2 regions of the Paenibacillus sp. 1781tsa1 genome follow, and region 1 is predicted to be linked to the other one. Evidence: predicted binding sites of a transcription regulator. Region 1 holds the regulator's gene; the other holds the start of a gene.

Evidence for each region. Region 1 encodes NrdR, which represses ribonucleotide reductase genes. Its sites were predicted from a motif close to AACACNATATATNGTGTT; they were not measured.
Region 2: the regulator NrdR is predicted to act here: its motif matches at 1,908-1,925, upstream of NKT06_RS29305 (anaerobic ribonucleoside triphosphate reductase).

The regions. Positions count from the first base shown of each region.
Region 1 is NZ_JAMYWY010000001.1:2,143,835-2,148,271, reverse strand. It holds gene NKT06_RS09705 (stalk domain-containing protein) at 1-1,335, opposite strand, end outside; tRNA gene NKT06_RS09700 (tRNA-Ala) at 1,701-1,773, opposite strand; gene nrdR (transcriptional regulator NrdR) at 1,958-2,425, opposite strand; gene NKT06_RS09690 (alpha/beta-type small acid-soluble spore protein) at 2,541-2,762, shown strand; gene NKT06_RS09685 (lytic transglycosylase domain-containing protein) at 2,845-3,408, opposite strand; gene coaE (dephospho-CoA kinase) at 3,405-4,001, opposite strand; gene NKT06_RS09675 (manganese efflux pump) at 4,011-4,437, opposite strand, start outside.
Region 2 is NZ_JAMYWY010000001.1:6,549,304-6,553,740, reverse strand. It holds gene NKT06_RS29305 (anaerobic ribonucleoside triphosphate reductase) at 1-1,861, opposite strand, end outside; gene NKT06_RS29300 (ATP-binding response regulator) at 2,342-3,979, shown strand; gene NKT06_RS29295 (aldo/keto reductase family protein) at 4,153-4,437, shown strand, end outside.

The DNA of each region.
Region 1 (4,437 bases):
AGAGACAAATCGTAGTGGCACAAAGGTAACACCCCGGACGACAGTTGGAGCTACGGAAACTGTCGTTTCTATGCCGTTGACCCGGACTTGCTGACTACCCGTATTCAAAACAATCTCCTTCTTATGATCTGAGATCCGAATGATTCGATCAGCCTTATCCCACTGGACATCAAGTCCCAGTGACTCGCTAACAAGCCTTAAAGGAACGAGTGTACTTCCTTTTTCAATAAAAGGGTGATTATCATCATCAAAATATTTTGTTCCTGTACGCGTCTCATATGACCCTGCTTTCTCAACAGAAAACTGCAGGTTCCATTTCTCCGTCTCACCCGGATAGAAATGCTGGGATAAATCATAAAAATCTACTGTATAGGTAAGCTCGGCCGCCTGTCCAGCCGCTGTACGCAAGCCGCTAATATCAACTCGGTATTTCCCTGTGTACTCCTGTACTCCGTCCAGGCGGAAAATAATAGCGTTAGAAACTCCGAATCCACTCAACTCCACATTCATGTAAAGATCCTTGTTTAGATCATTATTTGTACTGTCTAATGTCCATGTTTTTTGGCTTTGTACATCGGTTACTTTCACTTTTACATTCTGCAAAGTAGGCTTCTCATACTTGTCAGGATTTAACGTGACAGACCATGGGTGAGAACCTCCGAATAACTGCTGCGGAAATTCTGCTGCCGGCCATGCGATGTAATCATAATTTACTGACTCTGCACGAGACTTGTCAAAGACTTGCATTGAACCATAGTCACCAGCCAGACCAAAACCTACCTTCTGCAAGGAAGGATTCAGCACCCAACGGCGATGTCCTACTCGATCTGCATTCCTGCCTGTATCCGGCATATAACCGTCAAGTACACTATCACTTAAATTATCTCTCCCGCTAGATAGATTGCTGCTTCTAGTGGATTGATATCCTTTGTTATAGAAATCATCTGTCATATCTGCCGGCTTCTCAGGATAGTGAGTCAGTTTATCGGTAGCAGCCAGTAAGACCGCACCATGCTGCGCCAACTCATTCAACTCAGAATCCAACTGCACATCACTTGGTAATCCCGCCAATGAACGAACAAGATTCGTAGCTAACAAAGCCTGATCTAGCATCGCCTGATTTACCTTTCCTACCTCATAAGGCGCTTTAAAGGAAGGTTCCGTATCATACGCCTTTAATCCAGTGTTCATGCTTTGCAGTTGATTCCATACTCGCTTAACCTCATCCCGTTCCGGAAAATGAAGTCCCGCTGCTGATGTCAGATTAGGCGTGAGCATGAAAATCACAACCCACATCATCATAACAGTAGACCATCGCAATACATTTTGTCTCATCTCTCTTTATTCCCCATTCTCTTAGTAGCTATTGTTGCAAGAAGTTTTTGATCTAAAAAATAATGTCCCTCTAGTTTTGATTATGTATCGCTCCAACAAGATGTACCTTAAGAAAAACTCCCTCCTTCACTATAATATTTAGTAGCTTCTGTACCTCATTGCATACAAACCTTTCATCATCATAACAGAACCCTTATATAGGTTCTACTATATCTTACCAAAATTGCTTTATCCCAGTGATTGATTCCCATTCTTAAATGTTTATTTCGTGTGTACTGAATCTCTTGTCATTTAAAATTTGAACTTACATAGCAAAAACCCGCCAAACACTTGGAAATCCTTGTGTTTAGCGGGTTCTTTAGTTATGGAGCCTAGGGGGATCGAACCCCTGACCTCATCGCTGCCAGCGATGCGCTCTCCCAGCTGAGCTAAGGCCCCAGGATATGAAATAGATCACTTGTCCAGCCCTGCTACGTTCCACAGGCGACTCCTATATCATATAAAATCCAGCTTTCGCTGTCAATCACTTTTTAAGATCCAAAGTGATTGGAGAAGAACAACCGATTTCTCTGGTACACACGGACTGGAACTCCAGACTGCTCTTCTCCCTTTCCCCACTTCACTAATCCTCCAGATTGTCTTTGGACAACAGGGATTTCAGTTCTTTCATGAACATATTGATATCTTTGAACTGGCGGTATACCGACGCGAAACGGACATATGCCACTTCATCGACTGGAAACAACTGTTCCATCAATAGCTCACCAATCTGGCGACTCTCCACTTCAGCATCAGCTGTATTACGCAGTGATTTCTCCACTTCAGATACCATCATTTCCAGGGTCTCTACGGAGACTGGACGTTTCTCACAGGCACGTATAAGCCCGCGGAGAATCTTGTCCCGGCTGAACTCTTCACGACTGCCATCTTTCTTAATGACAATCAGTGGAGTCTCCTCAATCATCTCAAACGTTGTAAATCTTCGAGCACACTGCTCACACTCACGGCGACGACGAATGGATTTTGCTTCGTTGGCCGGACGCGAATCAAGCACTTTGGTACCCATATAACCGCAATAAGGACACTTCAAATCAGATCACTTCCCACGTTTTACTTTTACCACATATTCCCTGTCTTGATTTTGTAATGAAAAATGCATTGCCGAGACATAATACTTTTACCAACTCACGAGGAGGTGAACAGCAATGGCACAAAGCAACGGTAACTCCAACAACCTGGTGGTAACTAAAGCTTCCGCAGCACTCGAGCAAATGAAATATGAAGTTGCTCAAGAACTCGGAATCAGCATCCCACAAGACGGATACCAAGGTAACATGACTTCTTACGAGAACGGTTCGATCGGTGGATACATCACGAAGCGTCTGGTAACAATTGCAGAACAGCAATTGGCAGGTCAATACCAATAATATCTGCATCGTAATACGCTACACAGAGGAGCATGGAGCGGCCGGTGAACAACCGGCCTGCTCTGTGCTTCTACTTATATACTCAGAACGTATTATAGATCTTTACATACTGATTATAATAGTAAATGACTCTTTGTACATAGTGACGCGTCTCACCAAACGGAATATCTTTCACCGTATCGAATGAACCATCCCACACACCATCTCTGAGCCAACTATTCACTTTGCCTGGACCCGCATTATAAGCAGCGATCATCACCGCTTCATTGCCACCGAATTGATCGGACAGGTTACGCAGATACCATGTGCCTAACTGAATATTTCGTTCAGGCTCGTGCTTCAATTCCTCCAGCGAAGTGTCGGGAATTTTGGCTTGTTCCAGTATCCAGTTTGCCGTGTCTGGCATCAGTTGCATGAGTCCAATGGCACCACGTTTGGATTCCTTGCTTGTCTTGAAATTGGTCTCCACTTTGATAATGGAAGCAATCAGAAACGGATCAACCTCATAGCTCTGAGATTGGGCACGAATCTCTTCCTTATAATGAATCGGATAGAACCATGCCATCCAGTTTGTATTCAGAAATAACACCAGTACAAAGGACACAAACATCAACAGCAGGACACGTTTCTTACGCAATATTTTCATAACAAACCCTTACGCTGTAGATATGAGTCAATTTGCTGCTCCGTCTCAGTCCATAAACCGCTGTTATCGATGACAATGTCTGCCAGCTGCTTTTTGCGCTCAATATCCATCTGTACATCCATCCGGGCCTCAGCCTGTGCTGCAGTCATTCCATCCCGACTCATCAATCGATCTCGTTGCACTAATCTTGGAACATATACAACCATGACTTCCTCGAAACCATCCTCCAGACCCGATTCGTACAGCAAAGGGATATCAGATACCACAAGTTTATCCGGATGTTGCAACGCGTATGCAGCAGCCCGTTCACGCATCTCTTTACGGATTGCCGGATGTGTGATAGCCTCCAATGCCTTTCGTTCTTCTGGTTGTTCAAAAACAATACTTCCAAGCTTTTTCCGATCCAGTGTTCCATCTTCGTTCAGTATGGCTTGTCCAAACCGCTTAACAGCGGCGGCCAACACGGGATGCCCGGGCATCATAACTTCCCGGGCAATAACGTCTGCATCGATGAGCAACGCTCCCTTACTGGCGAGATAGGCGGAAACACTACTTTTGCCTGTTGCGATCCCACCGGTTAAGCCTATATTCATCGTTTCACCTCATAACAGCTTCATTATTCCCATAATCATTAACAATAGTGCTGGCAATACAGATAGTCTTCGCATCCAGCGCAGAGCTGAGAATCGTAGTCCAACCTTCATGCCGAGTGACAGAAACGCCCCACTAAACAGGGCAATAATGAGTGCCGTCCATAGCGTGGGGAATCCCAAAAGAGCCGCTCCCAGGCCCGCTCCAAACGCATCCAGAGACAGGGCAATCCCCAGCCACATCGCTTCCTGAGCAGATATACTTCCCGAGTTATCCATATCCGCCTTGGAAGGGCTGCGAAGGATCTGGATGACGACCCCCAGCTTACGCAGCTCCAGTGTGAATACCATTCGTTCGAGAGAATCACCCGAAGCCGATTGCTCCAGATCCAGTGCAAGCACCTGATTCCTGCCCTTGGAATCCGGCTGCGTCCCTTGT
Region 2 (4,437 bases), 4.4 Mb from region 1:
GGAAGTGTACATGGTTCTCGTGGGCTTCACAGCCTGGGCATACCTCCCCGATAACACCTTCATAACCACATGCAGGGCAGCGATCAATGGGATGATTAATGGAAAAATACCCGATATCCTGCGCCAGTGCATACTGCACGATTCGCAGGAAAGCTGCGGTGTTGGCTCGAACGTTGCCGTCAAGCTCCACATAGGAGATTGCTCCCGCATTACATAAAGTATGGAACGGGGCCTCCAGTTCAATCTTGCGATAGGCTGGAAGAGTGTAATAGACCGGGATGTGGAATGAATTCGTATAATACTCCCGATCATTAACTTCAGGAATGAGCCCATATCGCGCTCTGTCGATCTTCGTGAATTTGCCGGATAACCCTTCAGCAGGTGTAGCAAACAGGGTGATATTCAAGTTATGCTGCTCGCTCATCTGATCACAGAACTCTCTCATGGTGCGTATAATGTTCAGCGCTTCACGATGCACATGAGGGTCCTGTCCATGATGGCGTCCATAGAGAGCTGTCATACATTCAGCTAGACCGATAAAACCCAGGGATAACGTTCCATGCTTTAATAGATCCCCAACGGGTTCATTCGGAGCAAGTTGCTCTCCGCCTTCCCATACCCCCTCCCGCATCATGAAGTCTGACGCCTTCGCAGGTTGCACGGTCTGGATACGATACCGATGCAGCAGACCATCCGCAGCATTTTGCATCACGGATTCCAGTGCAGTGTAGAATCCCGCCCGATCGGCAACCGCTCTGTTGCCTTGGCAGATGCCAAACCGAATGCCGAGCTTGACCAGGTTAATAGTATTAAAAGACAGATTCCCTTTACCACTTTGACGATTACGACCAAACCGGTCAGCCAGTGTACGTGTGCGGCATCCCATGGTTGCGATGATCGTATCCGGATCTTCCGGACGATAGAAAGGCAGATTGAACGAGGCATCCACATTGACAAAGTTAGGATACATCCGCCGGGATGAACACGTGACCGCGAGGCGGAACAAATCATAGTTTGGCTCGCCTTGAGCCTGGTTGATCCCTTGTTTACATTGGAAAATATGTTGTGGGAACACGGGAGTCTCCCCGTTGCCCAGGCCACGGATGGTTGCTTCCAGCAATGAGCGTGATACCAACCGTCCTTCCGCTGATGTGCATAAACCATAGTTCAGAGAAGTGAACGGAATCTGACCACCTGCCCGACTGCTCATCGTATTCAGGTTATGAATCAGCGATTCGGCAGCTTGTCCTGTCTCCAGTTCAGTCTCTTCGTAGGCGAAGGCATATGCCCGCGGACACTGATTCTTCGCTTCAATGCTGTCCAGATAAAGTTGTTCATCTTCAAGCAGAGCATGCTCACCAAAAAGCCGTTGTCCTTTGCGATAATGTTTGCGGAACGATCGCTGTACATAAGGGGCCAAATCCCAGTCAATCTTATTAGCCGATACGCCGCCATATTGACTGTTCTGCTGGGATTGGAAGATGATTGCAACCAGAGCCATTGCAGACATGATCGTCTGAGGTGTGCGAACCGAACCGTTACCTGTATTGAAACCCGCAGCCAGCAGACGGTCAAACGGGATAAAGATGCAGTTGGTTGTACCAAGTGCATACTGATCCAGATCGTGTACATACAGATCCCCACTCTCCACAGCTTGAGCAAGCTCTTCCGGCAACACATGACGCAGAGCATGCCACTTGGCGGTCTCCGAACCGAGCCTGCTCATCTTGCCGCTGAAGGAGTCCCCGTTCAGATTCGCATTTTCCCTCAGCGTATCGGCGTCTTCAGCGCCAATAATTCGTCTTCCCAGGTCGGATAATAGATCGGATGCCGGTGGAGTGGCATACTCAAGCAAGTTCATGTAAGGTTCCTCCTAAAATGATTTGATGATCCTTTTATTCACGTTAAATACTATATGTAGATTTGTATTATCCATTTATAAACTATATGTGGTTTTTTGGGTGTGATAATGGTCACACAACTTACTGGACAAAGTGGACTTTCCTTTAATTACTGCGGATAAAGGTTCCCAAAGTCTGAGTAGAAGCGTATAATTTCTAGTTATTCTGCATGTAAAATAACCGAAGTTGGACAAGATGAACTTTGAACATCTGAAAAGGCAATTTGCAATACATTTAGGTTTGTTAAATCATCCGTTCAAGACCTGCTTTTGTCCAAAAAGGGGCTATTGGCAGGGAGTATGATTCTCTTTTACTTCTACGGTGTTAATCATATAAGTATAGATTGTGACAGATATTCGGATTCTTGATGAACCCTTGTACGTGATTAAACATTCTGATATACAGATTTGAAAGTGCAGCTAAGACAAGAGGGGTGAATCATGGGGACGGCAGAAGGCATTACGAGAGGCTTCTATGAAGACATAAAGGAAGCTGCGGCCCATATCGTGGACGTATTAAGCGGGATATTGAAGGTCAATACCATCTTCGTTGCCACGAATGATGGGGTGACGAATGTCATTTTGGAGGCCTTTAATCGTACGGAAGAGTTGATTGTTAAAGGCAGTGAGCTTTCATTTAACGAATCATATTGCAGTTTGGTATTAAAAGATAAGGGTAGCGTTCTTACCATCCAGAATACATGTGAGAACCCAATGACACGCTCCATGGACGTCACGAGTGGGCTTGGGAGTCGTTTCTTCGTGGGGGTACCTATCATGCGAAGATCTGGCGAAGCATATGGAACGATATGTCTAATGGACAACGCTGGTTATGTAATCAGTGAAACGGACATGAAGACGCTGAACGCGATGGCTGTCTTTCTGGGATATGTTGTGGATCTGGAGAGCACCTTGCATGTTCAGGAACGAAAATTGAGTGATTCGGAGCAAATGAAAGAGCAGCTCCAGGCAGAGAAAGAACGCGCCGAATCCGAGGCCATGACCAAATCGCAGATGTTAAAGCTGATGAGTCATGAGATTCGCAATCCGTTGAACGGCATTCTGGGACTGACGGATCTGATGCGTACACCGGATATGCCTGAGGAGCAATCGGAGTATGTAAATATGATTGAGACGAGTGGCAATATACTACTCTCGTTGTTGAACAATATGATGAACTTCAATATTAATGAGGCAGGCAAAACAGTTATCCATGATGATCCGTTCGATCTGGTCGGCACCATTGAAAATACCGTTTATCTCTATGCCGGAATGGCAACGGGCAAGAATGTTGAACTGGGATTGAATCTTGATTTGAATGTGTCGCAAGTATTTGTGGGTGATGAGACCAAGATTGGACAGATGCTTGCACATGTCATTCAATATGCTCTTGATTCAACGCGTGAAGGCTCAGTTCTCATCACGGCAGTGGTGAACGGAGAAGACACAGAGGAGACGGGAACACTTCTGCTCAAGGTGAAGTACACCGGTCAGATGTTATCCGATAAGAGATTGCGTACCGTAAACGGCCAAGATGAAAATTTGGATATCCAAAAACTGATCGGAAGCAATCTGGGTTTGGCAGTAAGCCAAAATCTTGCCATTCTCATGCATGGCCGTATTCAGGTGAGTAGTGCGGGGGAGAACGAGACGGAATTCCATATTGCCCTTCCCTTAGGCAGATACTGGGAGTTACCTCAACTGGCAAGTATTCAGCAGCGGTTAAAAGGGAAAAAGGTGCTGCTTGCCAAGGACCCTGATATATTGCAAGGTGTTTCTTCCCTGATGCGCAGATGGGAGATGGATGTGCATATGACCTCAGGTTCGAGTGTAGCGCATGAGTGGATCAAGGAGGGCTTCAAGCCGGATGTGGCCGTTGTAGATATGGGACTACAGGAAGGCGGCGCAGTTGATTTTGTACATGAAATGAAACAACGGCTGGAGAACCTGCCCGTCATTGCTCTGATTCCATATGGTATGCACATTGACCCGCATGAAGCGGAAACCTTTGATGCTGTTCTGACGAAGCCGGTCAGACAAGCTGATCTGTTGAATGCATTGAGTATTACTCTGCCTTAAACGAGCAGCCGGATGGAGAGTTATCTCAGTTGGCGCACCTGCTACGGGTGCGCTTCTTTGTTCCCCTTTGGATTTTTCCATTTTCTGCGTCAAAGCCCTTTTAATCCGAGCTGATTACGTTACAATAGAATGTGAACTTCATCTTTATAACCATAGAGGAGGATATGCAATCAATGGATTATCGCAGATTGGGTGGAAGCGGACTGAAAGTAAGCGAGATCAGCCTTGGAAGCTGGCTGACGTACGGAGGGTATGTGGAACGTGAAAATGCGGTGAAATCAATTGAAACTGCATTCGATGAAGGCATCAACTTTTTTGATACAGCCAATGTGTACGAACGGGGTGCAGCAGAAGAACTGCTTGGACAGACGCTCAAAGCGTATTCTCGTGACTCCTACGTGCTTGCAACGAAAGTATTTGGCAAAATGGGGGATGGTCCGAATGACCAGGGGCTCTCT